Regions from separate parts of the Polaromonas sp. P1_F1 genome, predicted to be linked through region 1. Evidence: predicted binding sites of a transcription regulator. Region 1 holds the regulator's gene; each other region holds the start of a gene.
What was found. The regulator sigma-54, encoded in region 1, starts transcription at its own class of promoters, with help from an activator protein. The targets are predictions, from matches to a motif close to TGGCANGNAANCTGCTTT.
Positions count from the first base shown of each region.

Region 2: glnA (type I glutamate--ammonia ligase) is a predicted target of sigma-54. The motif match lies at 1,800-1,817, and genes of this name have one in related genera.
Region 3: glnK (P-II family nitrogen regulator) is a predicted target of sigma-54. The motif match lies at 1,801-1,818, and genes of this name have one in related genera.

Region 1 covers NZ_JBFUBJ010000009.1:86,764-91,043, forward strand. The annotation lists gene AC1DZE_RS20305 (THUMP domain-containing class I SAM-dependent RNA methyltransferase) at 1-1,205, opposite strand, end outside; gene AC1DZE_RS20310 (RNA polymerase factor sigma-54) at 1,248-2,783, opposite strand; gene lptB (LPS export ABC transporter ATP-binding protein) at 2,928-3,719, opposite strand; gene lptA (lipopolysaccharide transport periplasmic protein LptA) at 3,734-4,280, opposite strand, start outside.
Region 2 covers NZ_JBFUBJ010000001.1:51,959-56,238, reverse strand. The annotation lists gene AC1DZE_RS00310 (EI24 domain-containing protein) at 1-791, shown strand, start outside; gene AC1DZE_RS00305 (competence/damage-inducible protein A) at 816-1,640, shown strand; gene glnA (type I glutamate--ammonia ligase) at 1,869-3,284, shown strand; gene AC1DZE_RS00295 (hypothetical protein) at 3,466-3,999, shown strand; gene glnL (nitrogen regulation protein NR(II)) at 4,041-4,280, shown strand, end outside.
Region 3 covers NZ_JBFUBJ010000007.1:85,223-89,502, reverse strand. The annotation lists gene AC1DZE_RS18250 (YifB family Mg chelatase-like AAA ATPase) at 1-1,373, opposite strand, end outside; gene glnK (P-II family nitrogen regulator) at 1,955-2,293, shown strand; gene AC1DZE_RS18240 (ammonium transporter) at 2,326-3,864, shown strand; gene AC1DZE_RS18235 (SMP-30/gluconolactonase/LRE family protein) at 4,091-4,280, shown strand, end outside.

The sequences.
Region 1 (4,280 bases):
GGAAAAAACTCCGTCGCTTCTTCGCCCCAGGCGTTTTGTGCCTGCTCGCGGCCGGGGTTCGCCGAGCGGTCGCGCGATGTCTCGAAGGCGGGTTCTTCACGTGTGTCACCCCGATCACCGCTGTCCCGGTTCAGCGGCTGGCCAAATTCGTCGATGGGCTGGTTGCGGTGGTCCTGCTGCACGCGTCCTTCGGCCTGTCCTTGCTGGCGGCGCTGGTCGCGCCCCTGCACGCCGGTGATGCCGGCCACACCTGCCACATCAATACGCTCGCCGTAAGGCGGATTCACCAGCATCACGCCCGAAGGCGCGGGCGGCATGCGCTGCAGGGCGTCGCCGCCGCGGAATTCCACCGCATTGGCCACACCGGCACGCTCGGCATTGCGTTCGGCAAAGTCGACCATGCGGAAAGACACGTCGCTGCCGAACACCGGCGCTGTAGGTTCGGTGATGGCGGCTTCGGCCTGGTCGAGCAGGCCGTCCCAGACATGGCCCTGGAAGGGCAGGTATTTCTGAAAGGCAAAACGGCGGTTGATGCCGGGCGCAATGTTGCAGGCGATTTGCGCGGCTTCAATCGCGATGGTGCCCGAGCCGCAGCAGGGGTCATAGAGCGGCACGCCTTCTTTACAGAGCTGATCCCATCCGCTGGCGGCAATCATGGCGGCGGCCAGGGTTTCCTTCAGCGGGGCATCACCCTTGTCTTCGCGCCAGCCGCGCTTGAAGAGCGGCTCGCCCGAGGTGTCGATGTAGACCGTGACGGTGTCCGTCGTCAGGTGCACGTAGACGCGCACGTCGGGCCAGCGCGTGTCGACGCTGGGCCGCACGTCGTCGAACTTGGCGCGAAAGCGGTCGGCGATCGCGTCCTTGATCTTCAGCGCCGCGAAGTTCAGGCTTTGCAGCGGGCTGTGCTGGGCCGTGATCTCGACCTTGAAGGTCTGCTTGGGCGTGAACCAGATTTCCCAGGCCACGTTGGCAGCTGCGTTGTAGAGGTCTTGTTCGCTGCGGTACTGGTTGTGCTGCAGCTCGATCAGCACGCGCTGCGCCAGCCGGCTGTGCAGGTTGAGCTGCAACGCGTCGCGCCACGAAGCCTGCAGCTGCACGCCGGCGCGCCAGGCTTTGCCGTCGATCCCGGTGACACGCTTGACCTCGGTGGCCAGCAGGGTTTCGACGCCTGCGGCGCACGGTAAAAAGAGTTGGAGTTGATTCATGACTGACTTTGAGGGGCGGGGCAGCGCGGCCTGATTGGGCGGCTAGAGTGATTTGCGCAGGTTGGCGGGCGCGATGCGGAGCGCCTCGCGGTACTTGGCCACGGTGCGGCGGGCGCATTCAATGCCCTGCTCCTTGAGCATTTCGGAAATCTGGTTGTCGCTGAGCGGCTTCTTGAGGCTTTCTGACGAGACAAATTGTTTGATGAGCGCGCGCACCGCTGTGCTGGAAGCATTGCCGCCGGTTTCGGTGCCGAGTGCGGAACCGAAGAAATACTTGAGCTCGAAAGTACCGAAAGGGGTGCCCATGTACTTGGCCGTGGTCACGCGGGAGATGGTGGACTCATGCAGGCCCAGTTCATCGGCGATTTCGCGCAGCACCAGCGGCCGCATGGCGAGTTCGCCGTGCGTGAAGAAGTTTTTCTGCCGTTCCACAATCGCGCTGCTTACGCGCAGGATGGTGTCAAAGCGCTGCTGGATGTTCTTGATGAACCAGCGGGCCTCCTGCAGGCGCTGCTGCAGCGCCTGGCCGCCCTGGCCTTTGTGCTGCTTGAGGGCATTGGCATAAATGTCGTGCACGCGAAGGCGCGGCATGACGTCGCCATTGAGCGAAACCTTGAAGCCCCGGCCCGATTTGATGACGATGACGTCGGGCACGATCAGGTTGCGCTCCACGTTCACAAAGCGGCGCCCGGGCTTGGGGTCGAGCCGGCCAATCACCGTGATGGCGCCCTTGATGGCGGCTTCGGTGAACCCACACAGGTGCGACAGGCGCTTGACATCGCGCTTGGCCAGCAGCTCCATGGGCTGCTTGCACATGGCAATGGCTGCGCGGGTTTCTTCGCAGTCCTTGCAGTCCAGCAGTTGCAGGCTCAGGCATTCCGCCAGGTTGCGCGCACCGACACCGGCAGGCTCCATGTGGTGCAGCAGCTTGAGCGCCATCGCAAAACGCTGCTCCAGCTCTTCCGCCTGCGCCATGTCATCTCTTGCAAGACCGGCCGCGAGCGACGCCAGGCTGTCTTCAAGGTAGCCGTCGTCGTTGAGCGATTCAATGAGGAAGTGCAGCGCGGCGCGATCTTCCTCCGACAGGCGCAAGCTCAGCGATTGCCGGTGCAGGTGGTCCTGCAGCGACTCATGGCTGCCCGTGAGGTCGGAGGCCTCGGCTTCGCTCTCTTCATTGTTGTTCTTGCGCGCCGGTGCGTCGCTTCCCCACTCGCTGTCGTCGGGCGTGGTTTCTACCGTGCCATCGCCTTCCCAGCTTTCCTCGAGCTTGGGCTCCGCACTGACTTCTGCGTCATTCGGGGCTGTAGCGCCAGTCTCGTCTGCGCCGCCAGCTATCGAATCCGTAGCAGATTCAAACTCGCGGCTGTCCTGGCTTACCGGCGTGTTGATGTGCTCCAGCCCAAACTCTTCGCGCACCGCCGTCTCTTCCGACACTTCCAGAAACGGGTTTTCGTCGAGCATCTGCTCGACCTCCTGGCTCAACTCAAGCGTCGACAGCTGCAACAGCCGGATCGACTGCTGCAGCTGGGGCGTCAGCGCAAGATGCTGCGAGACGCGGAGTGACAGGCCTTGTTTCACTGGATTTTCAAATGTGCGGAAAGATAAAACGACATGTCTTCGGCCAGCAGGGGCCGCGGAACTGGCTTCGCCAGGCCGCAGGCGCCGTCCCCAGAGGGGGAGAGGGAGCTACACGAAGTGAGCGACAACAGGGGGGAACCATCTTCACATCTTGAAGTGTTCGCCGAGATAGACTCTTCGTACATCGGCGTTGTTCACGATCTCGGACGGTGTGCCTTGCGCCAGCACATGGCCGTCGCTGATGATGTAGGCGTGGTCGCAAATGCCCAGTGTTTCACGCACGTTGTGGTCGGTGATCAGCACGCCGATGCCGCGCGATTTGAGGAAACCGATGATGCGCTGGATTTCGATCACGGCAATGGGGTCGATACCGGCAAAGGGCTCATCCAGCAGGATGAAGCGCGGCTGGGTTGCCAGCGCCCGCGCGATTTCGACCCGGCGGCGCTCGCCGCCCGAGAGCGCCGGTGCCGGTGAGTTGCGCAAATGATCTACCCGCAAATCCTGCAGCAGCGCGTCGAGCCGCGACTCGATGTCTGCGCGCCCCAGCGGCTTTCCGGTTTTGTCGAGCTGCAGCTCCAGCACGGCACGCACGTTTTCTTCGACCGTGAGCTTGCGGAAAATCGACGCTTCCTGCGGCAGGTAGCTCAGGCCCAGGCGGGCACGCAGGTGAATCGGCATGTGCTCGACCGACTCGCCGTCGATGGAAATTTCGCCTGCATCGGCGCGCACCAGGCCCACGATCATGTAGAACGAGGTCGTTTTGCCCGCGCCGTTGGGGCCCAGCRGGCCCACGACTTCGCCTTTTTGCACGGACAGCGAAACGTCCTGCACCACCTTGCGGCTGCCGTACGATTTTTGCAGACCTTGCGCAACAAGGCGGCTGGGGGTCAGGGCAGGAGCGGCCGGGGCCGCTGAAGTGTCAGTCACCACATCCATCTGTGCAGGTCTTTCTAGTTCTTTTCATTGCCCAGCGTCGTGCTGGGGCGCAGAACCGGGGCGGGGCCTGCGGGCGGCGCCGCGACGGGGGCCGAGGCTGTCGCGCGGGGTGACAGCATGGCGCGAACCCGTCCTGTGGGGTTGCTGGCCGTACGATTTTGCGCGCCCCCATCCACGGTGAAGACGTCGGTGTTGTTGTCGTAAACAATCAGGCTGCCGGTGGTTTCGTCCACCAGGGTGGCGCCGTTGTAGCGGCGCACCACCGCCCGCTTGATGAACTTCACCAGGTCTGCACGGCTGTCATATTCAATGCGTTCGCCTTCGCCTTCGATGTATTCGTCTACGCCGTCACGCTTTTTCCGGTAAAACGCCAGCTTGCCGGGCGCCGCGATGGACACCGCCTGCTGGTAGCCTTCGGGATCCTGCATGACGTCAACGCGCTCGCCGCGCACGATGGTCGTGCCCTTGGTGATCACCACATTGCCGGTAAAAACACTGGTTTGCTTCAGGTCGTCATAACGCAGGGCATCTGCCTCCGCGTTCATGGGCTTGTCCCGGTCG
Region 2 (4,280 bases), on a different contig from region 1:
CCGTGGAAGCTATCCGGTCGCAGATCGGAAGCTATGAGCTTGTCGGCACGCTGGTGCGCTGGCTTGAGGGCCTCGGCCTGAGCGACCTGCGCACGGTGCTGGCTCCGGCGTTGTTGCTGTTCCTGGCGATCCCCGTGATTGTGATCGTGGCGTTGCTCTTCGTGGCACTGCTCATGACACCGGCCATGGTGGCCCTGGTGGCTGAACGGCGCTTTCCCCAGATGGAGCGCAAACGGGGCGGTTCACTGTTCACCAGTTTGTTCTGGTCGCTGGGCTCGACCTTGCTGGCCGTGGTGGCGCTGGTCGTTTCGATTCCGCTTTGGCTGATTCCCCCGCTGATCCTGGTGTTGCCCCCGCTGATCTGGGGCTGGCTGACTTACCGCGTCATGTCTTATGACGCCATGGTGGACCACGCCAGCAGTGAAGAGCGGCGCCAGATATTCAAGGAACATCGCCTGCCGCTGCTGGCGATCGGTGTGTTCAGCGGCTACCTGGGCGCGGCACCCAGCCTGCTGTGGGCCTCGGGCGCGATGTTTGTAGCCATGGCGCCCATCCTGGTGCCGGTGGCCATCTGGATCTACACCCTGGTGTTTGCGTTTTCCTCGCTCTGGTTTGCGCACTACACGCTGTCGGCCCTGGAACAACTTCGCAAGAAGAATAATGCCCTGGCGCCCGACCCGCTTGCGCAAGCAGCTATTGAATCGATAGCAAATGAGCTGGCCCCCGATGCCCTCCCCGGGCCGGCGCCCAGCTTCGGTTCGCTGGGCGGCAAGCCCGAATCACAACCCTGAACCCATTACCTGGCAAGCCTGAACATGACCCCACAATTCGGCCTCATCATCGTCGGCGACGAAATCCTTTCCGGCAAACGAGCCGACAAACACCTGCCGAAAGCCATCGAACTGCTGGGTGCGCGCGGCTTGCAGCTGGCCTATGCCGACTACGTCGGCGACGATCCGGCGCGTATCACGGCCACGCTGGCACGCGCGTTCGCAGCGGCGCATGAGAACGGCGACGTGGTGTTCTCCTGCGGCGGTATAGGGGCCACACCTGACGACCACACCCGGCAGTGCGCCGCCAGAGCGTTGGGCGTTGACCTTGCGCTGCATCCCACGGCCAAAACACTGATCCTCGAACGCATGGCGGATGTGGCGAAAGAGCAGGGGACACCCTACGAGCCTGACCGCGACGACAACATCCACCGCCTGAACATGGGCGTGTTTCCGGTCGGCGCGGAGATTATTCCGAATCCGTACAACAAGATTCCGGGCTTTACCTGCCGGGCGGGGCAGGGGGCGGTTCACTTCGTTCCCGGCTTCCCGGTGATGGCCTGGCCGATGATTGAATGGGTGCTCGACAACCAGTACGCCCACCTGCACCAAAAATCGCCTTACACCGAGAAGTCGGTGATCATTTTTGGGTCCATGGAGGCCATGCTCACGCCCCTGATGCTCGATATTGAAGCGGCCCATGCGGGAGTGAAAGTGTTTAGCCTGCCCAGCGTGGATCACCCGGAATATGGCCGCCATATTGAACTGGGCGTCAAAGGCGCGCCCGAGGCGGTCAATTTGGCCTATCCGGCCATGCTGGCCGGGCTGCACAAATTTGACCTGAAGTTTGGCCCTGAGTTGGTGCGTTGATTTTTTTGCACCAATCTTGTGCGCTTATGTTAATGCACGATCATGGTGCATTCGTTGTCGGCCGGTGTTTTTTGCATTTTCAGCCTGCCAAAGGCTGGAACTGAAGCCAGATCACGGCACAATCCGGGGCTTGGCGGGAAACTGAAGCGCCAATGTCTGTGGCACAAAAAGTGCATTCGACAGCCCGAATAGATTTTTCAACCACCCATCCAGCAACAGGAGATTTTGATGGCAAAGACCGTCGCAGACGTCATGAAAATGGTCAAGGAAAACGAGGTCAAGTTTGTTGACTTCCGTTTTACCGATACCCGGGGCAAAGAACAGCACGTGACCGTGCCCGTGTCCCACTTTGACGAAGACAAATTCACGTCGGGCCATGCATTCGACGGCTCCTCAATTGCCGGCTGGAAGGGCATTGAAGCCTCCGACATGCAACTGATGCCTGACCCAAAGACGGCCAACATCGATCCGTTCTTTGAAGAAACCACTCTGTTCATGAGCTGTGACGTGCTCGAGCCCGCCGACGGCAAAGCCTATGACCGCGACCCGCGCTCCATCGCGCAGCGCGCAGAGGCTTACCTCAAGGCTTCCGGCCTGGGCGACACCGCTTACTTCGGCCCTGAGCCAGAGTTCTTCATCTTTGACGACGTGCGCTGGAACACTGACATGTCGGGCACCTTCTTCAAGATCGAAGAATACGAAGCACCCTGGAACTCCGGCGCCAAGCTCGAAGGCGGCAATCGCGGCCACCGTCCTACCGTCAAGGGCGGCTACTTTCCCGTGCCTCCTGTCGACAGCACGCAAGACATGCGCGCCGAGATGGCCCTGATCCTCGAATCGCTGGGCATCCCCGTCGAAGTGTTCCACCACGAAGTGGCCGGCGCCGGCCAGAACGAAATCGGTACCCGTTTCAGCACGCTGGTTCAGCGCGCCGACTGGACCCAGGTCCTGAAATACGTCGTGCAGAACGTGGCCAACGCCTACGGCAAAACCGCCACCTTCATGCCCAAGCCTGTTGTCGGCGACAACGGCTCCGGCATGCACGTTCACCAGTCCATCTGGAAAGACGGCAAAAACCTGTTTGCCGGTGACGGCTATGCAGGCCTGTCTGATTTCGCCCTGTACTACATCGGCGGCATCATCAAGCACGCACGTGCCCTGAACGCCATCACCAACCCAGGCACCAACAGCTACAAGCGTCTGGTTCCTGGCTATGAGGCGCCGGTCAAGCTGGCTTACTCGGCTAAAAATCGTTCGGCATCGATCCGCATTCCTTACGTTGCCAATCCAAAGGGCCGCCGTATCGAAGCGCGTTTCCCCGATCCACTGATGAACCCTTACCTGGGCTTCTCGGCCCTGATGATGGCCGGCCTGGACGGCGTGGAAAACAAGATCCACCCAGGCGAAGCCGCCACCAAGGATCTGTACCATCTGCCACCCGAGGAAGATGCAAAAGTGCCAACCGTTTGCCACAGCCTGGACCAGGCGCTGGACGCGCTTGACGTGGGCCGCAGCTTCCTGACCAAGGGCGGTGTGTTCACCGACAGCATGATTGACGCCTACATTGAACTGAAGATGGGTGAAGTGACCCGCCTGCGCCAGGCGACCCACCCCATCGAATTCGAGATGTACTACTCCCTGTAATCAGGGGGGCGAAAGCCCAACCGCTTACTGTTTATTTACACAGTTTGTGGTCAAAAAAGGACGGCAGATGCCGTCCTTTTTTATTGCCCCGGCCGGTTGTGGGTTTGCTGGCTTTGTATTTCGGCGCCTTTGCCGCATACTGATAGACCGTCCTCGCCCTTATTGGGCATCGGGAGTACCTATGAAACACACCTTATTGCTTTCTACCTTGTCGTTGCTGCTGGCTGGCGCGGGGAATGCTGCATGGGCGCAGCAGGTATACCGCTGTGCAGGAGTCGGGGGTGCGGCCCCTGAATACATCAACAACACAAAAGACGCCCAAACCCGGAGCTGCAAACTGTTGTCCGGCGGCAATGTGACGGTGATGCAGAGCACGCCGGTGCCCAAAGCCGCGGTTCGCGTGGCTGCGGCCGCAGGCTCTAGCGGCCCGCGCACCGATGGCAGCCCCGAACAGCGGGCCCGCGACAACGATTCGCGCGCCATCCTTGAGGCCGAACTGAAAAAGGCCGAAGCCAAGCTGGCCGAGCAGCAAAAAGAATTCAACAACGGCGAACCTGAGAAACAGGGCATTGAAGGCCGTAACTACCAGCGTTACCTGGACCGCGTGGCCGAGCTCAAGGACAGCATCACCCGTAACCAGAGTGATATTGCCGGCCTGAAGCGCGAAATTTCCCGCCTGCCTGGCCCCCCGCCTGCTGCGCTCGTCGCCAATTAAACCAGCGCGGCAAGTCCCAGTAAGCCGGCTTCTGGAGGAAAATGGACGGCTTGAACAAGCCCTCCATCCGCGTCGCTTTATCGTCCGTCCCGGTCAAAGGACTTCCCCCGCGCTTTCAGGCGTTTGACCTGCTGGCCACGCTGGTGGCAGTGGTGCGTACCAACGGCACCGTGGTGTTTGCCAATGCCGCGCTGGAAGATGCGCTGGGCACCTCGCGGCGGACCATTGAAGGCTCACAGCTCCCCGATTGCTTTACCGAGCCGCTCATTTTGCAAAATGCG
Region 3 (4,280 bases), on a different contig from region 1:
GCTGCGTCATCGAGCTGGCATTGCGCATCAATGGCCTGGCCTTCCAGCGCCTGGTTGGTGGTGCCCTGCCGGGCAATAGCACGATCACGTGCCGTGGCAACCCGGGCCCTGATAACGGCAGTGGCTTCGCCCGGCGGCGCGTTGACCAGTTCATCGGCTGCAAGCGCACCCACCTCAACATGCAGGTCGATGCGGTCCAGCAGCGGGCCGCTGAGCTTGCCCTGGTAACGCGATACCTGTTCGGGCGAACAACGGCAAGCCCGCAAGCTCGAGCCGAGGTAACCGCAGGGGCAAGGGTTCATCGCTGCGACCAGCTGAAAGCGCGCCGGGAACTCGGCGCGCTGGGCGGCTCGCGAAATGGTGATGGTGCCGGACTCCAGCGGTTCACGAAGGGCTTCCAGGGCTGCCCGCGGAAACTCCGGGAGTTCATCCAGAAACAGGATGCCGCGGTGCGCCAGGGAAATTTCACCAGGCCGCGGCGGGGAACCACCACCGACAAGCGCAACGGCGCTGGCCGTGTGGTGCGGCGCGCAGGTGGGGCGTATCGCCCATTTGTCCAGCGTGAACCGGCCGCCCAATGACGCCACCGCTGCGCTTTCCAGTGCTTCTTCGGTGGTCATGGCCGGCAGCAGGCCTGCAAAGCGCTGTGCCAGCATGGATTTTCCGGAGCCTGGGGCGCCCATCATCAGTACGCTGTGCCCGCCGGTCGCGGCAATTTCCAGGGCGCGCCGGGCCGCCGCCTGGCCTTTGACGTCGGCCAGATCAGGATATGGGGACTGCCCCGAAGGCACGATCGGCTTGACGCGAGACCAGCCTTCCCCTGCTTCAGTCGGGGTGTCGCCCGGCAAAAATTGCCTCACCACATCGAGCAAATGGTGCGCCTGAAAGATTTCGGCGCCGGGGACCAACGCTGCTTCCTGGGCACTGGCCTCTGGCAGAACCAGCTTCGGCAATTTCTCGGCGGCAAGCCGTGCCGGGCGCGCCAGGGCGAGGCTCATGGCAAGCGCTCCCCGAATGGGACGCAAGTCGCCGCCCAGCGACAACTCGCCGGCGAACTCATAGCCTTCCAGTTTGCGGGCGTCGATCTGGCCGCTGGCCGCCAGGATTCCGAGCGCGATGGGCAGATCGAAACGGCCGGAATCCTTGGGAAGATCAGCGGGTGCCAGATTGACCGTAATGCGTTTATTGGCGGGAAATTCCAGTCCGGCGTTCTGGATGGCCGAGCGCACGCGTTCACGCGCTTCCTTGACTTCCGTTTCCGCAAGCCCGACCAGCGTAAAGCTGGGCAAACCGTTGGCAAGATGCACCTCCACCTGCACGGGCCTTGCTTCCAGGCCCAACAAGGCGCGGCTATGCACTAAAGACAAGCTCATTCGAAACTTCCTCCCTCAGAGGCGGCATCACAACTGAACCCGAGGCCATCCCGGGTTGCAGGTGCACCATACCTTCACCTAAGACGAGTATCGCCTAGCGAGAGAAGCCACCCGCTGGTTCACCAGAAAGGTGTGCCCCGCTGCATCCGATAGTGGCACTCACTTTCGTCTCGTGCACTTGCCTGGTTGTGTCAGTACCAGGATCCGCCGTGGCATTCTTGCCGCCGATCTCCTGGTGCTGGCCGTCCCAGAAACGAACGTTGCAGAAGACCGCCGTGCACTAAAGACAGGCTTGGTGATGCCTTTTTAGCTTAATGCTCCAAAATTGTGCGCTTGATTGCCCTTTATTGGTGCATCGTATCCGGCGCGATTCGCGGAGGTTCGCTCGAAGTTCAGGGGCGGGCCGGTCATCCATGCAAAGCGTCTTTGGCACGTTACCTGCTAAGAAGTCCACGCAAGTTGCCAACCTTTGGAGCTTCTACGGAGACTCCATCAGCAATGACTCGTACAAAAGCCTTAATCCGGCTGAGGTGGTGCTTGACGATGCTGCTTCCCTATTCATCCCTGGAGGAACCCTGAAAATGAAACTCGTAACGGCCATCATTAAACCGTTCAAGCTGGACGAAGTGCGTGAAGCGCTTTCCGGCATTGGCGTGCAAGGCATTACTGTGACTGAAGTCAAAGGCTTCGGCCGCCAGAAAGGCCATACCGAGCTGTACCGCGGTGCAGAGTATGTCGTCGATTTTCTGCCCAAGGTCAAGATCGAAGCAGCAGTCTCCGACGATCTGGTGGATCGCGTGATTGAAGCGGTTGAGGGCGCCGCCCGCACCGGCAAGATCGGCGACGGCAAGGTTTTTGTTTACAACCTCGAGCAGGTCGTGCGCATCCGTACCGGTGAAACCGGCAAGGAAGCGCTGTAAGGCTTACCCCAAAAAACGAAGAGAACATAGACATGAAAAAACTACTTGCCTCCCTTGTACTGGGACTGAGCCTGCTGACGACCGGCGCCGTGATGGCGCAGGCCCCGGCAGCTGCACCCGCCGCTTCCGCTGCAGAAGCCAAGCCGGCTGAAGCTGCTGCTTCCGCCGCCGCGCCTGCCGCAGCGACAGCACCCGCCGCTGCAGCTGCAGCCTCTGCACCGGCTGCCGCCGCGCCCGTTCCCAACAAAGGCGACACCGCCTGGATGATGGTTTCCACGCTGCTGGTCATCATGATGACCGTGCCTGGCCTGGCCCTGTTCTACGGCGGTCTGGTCCGCAGCAAGAACATGCTGTCCGTCCTGATGCAGGTCATGGTGACGTTCTCGATGATCGTCGTGCTGTGGTTTATCTATGGCTACAGCCTGGCTTTCACCGAAGGCAACGCCTTCTTCGGCGGCTTCGACCGGCTCTTCATGAAGGGCATCTGGGACAACGTCGCGGGCACCTTTGCCAATGGCGCCACCTTCAGCAAGGGTGTCGTGATCCCCGAGATCGTGTTCGCAGCCTTCCAGGCCACTTTTGCCGGCATCACCTGCGCGCTGATCGTTGGCGCCTTTGCCGAACGCATCAAGTTCTCCGCAGTGCTGCTGTTCATGGCGATCTGGTTCACCTTCAGCTATGCACCTATTGCCCACATGGTCTGGTTCTGGATGGGCCCTGACGCCTACACCGGCAAGGAAGTCGCCGACGCCATGAGCGCCAAGGGCGGTTATATCTGGCAAATGGGCGCCCTGGATTTTGCAGGCGGTACCGTGGTGCACATCAACGCCGCTGTCGCCGGCCTGGTAGGCGCCTTCTGCATAGGCAAGCGTATCGGCTACGGCAAGGAAGCCATGGCCCCTCACAGCCTCACGTTGACCATGGTTGGCGCCGCATTGCTGTGGGTGGGCTGGTTCGGCTTCAACGCCGGCTCCGCCCTGGAAGCCAACGGTTTCGCCGCCCTGGCCTTCATCAACACGCTGGGTGCTACCGCTGCCGCTGTGCTGGCATGGTGCGTCGGTGAAGCGCTGATGCGCGGCAAGGCCTCGATGCTGGGTGCAGCGTCCGGCGCTGTCGCCGGCCTGGTGGCCATCACGCCCGCAGCCGGCAACGTCGGCATCGGCGGCGGCCTCATCATCGGCCTGATCGCCGGCTTCGCCTGCCTCTGGGGTGTGAACGGCCTGAAGAAACTGCTGGGCGCTGACGACTCGCTCGACGTGTTCGGCGTGCATGGCGTGGGTGGTATTCTGGGCGCGCTGCTCACCGGCGTCTTCAACTCGCCAGCCCTGGGTGGCCCAAGCTTCGTGGGTGACTGGGTGACCGCCACGGCCGTGACGCCTGACGCTTACACCATCGCCGGCCAGGTCTGGATCCAGGCCAAGGCCGTGCTGATCACCATCGTCTGGTCCGGTGTGGTTTCCTTCATCGCCTACAAGGTGGTTGACCTCACGATTGGCCTGCGCGTCAGCGAAGAAGACGAACGCGAAGGCCTGGACATCACCTCGCACGGTGAGACCGCCTACAACCGTTAATTCATAGTCAGACGAATTCGGGCTGCCCCAGGGCAGCCCCCTGATTGAGTATCTCCTTTGGATGTTCAGCCCGCTGGCGCAAGCCGGTGGGCTGTTTTTTTTGACGCGTGCCTTGTGGGCGTTGCACGATCGCCGGGATTCGGCTGCGGGGGCCGTTTCCGGCGGCGGCCCTGCCGGTGCTAACCTTGGGTCCCTGTCCACTTTTCAGCCTTTCAAGGAACGCCGCATGACATGGCAAACCGTTGTTGCACAACCCAGTGAACTGGGTGAATCGCCGTTCTGGCATCCCGACGAGCAAATGCTGTATTGGGTTGACATTCCAGGCCGGCAGATTCACCGTTGCAACGTCTTTATGGGGACGGTGCAAAGCTGGGCCATGCCGTCGGAGCCCGGCAGCATTGCGCCGGCCCGTACAC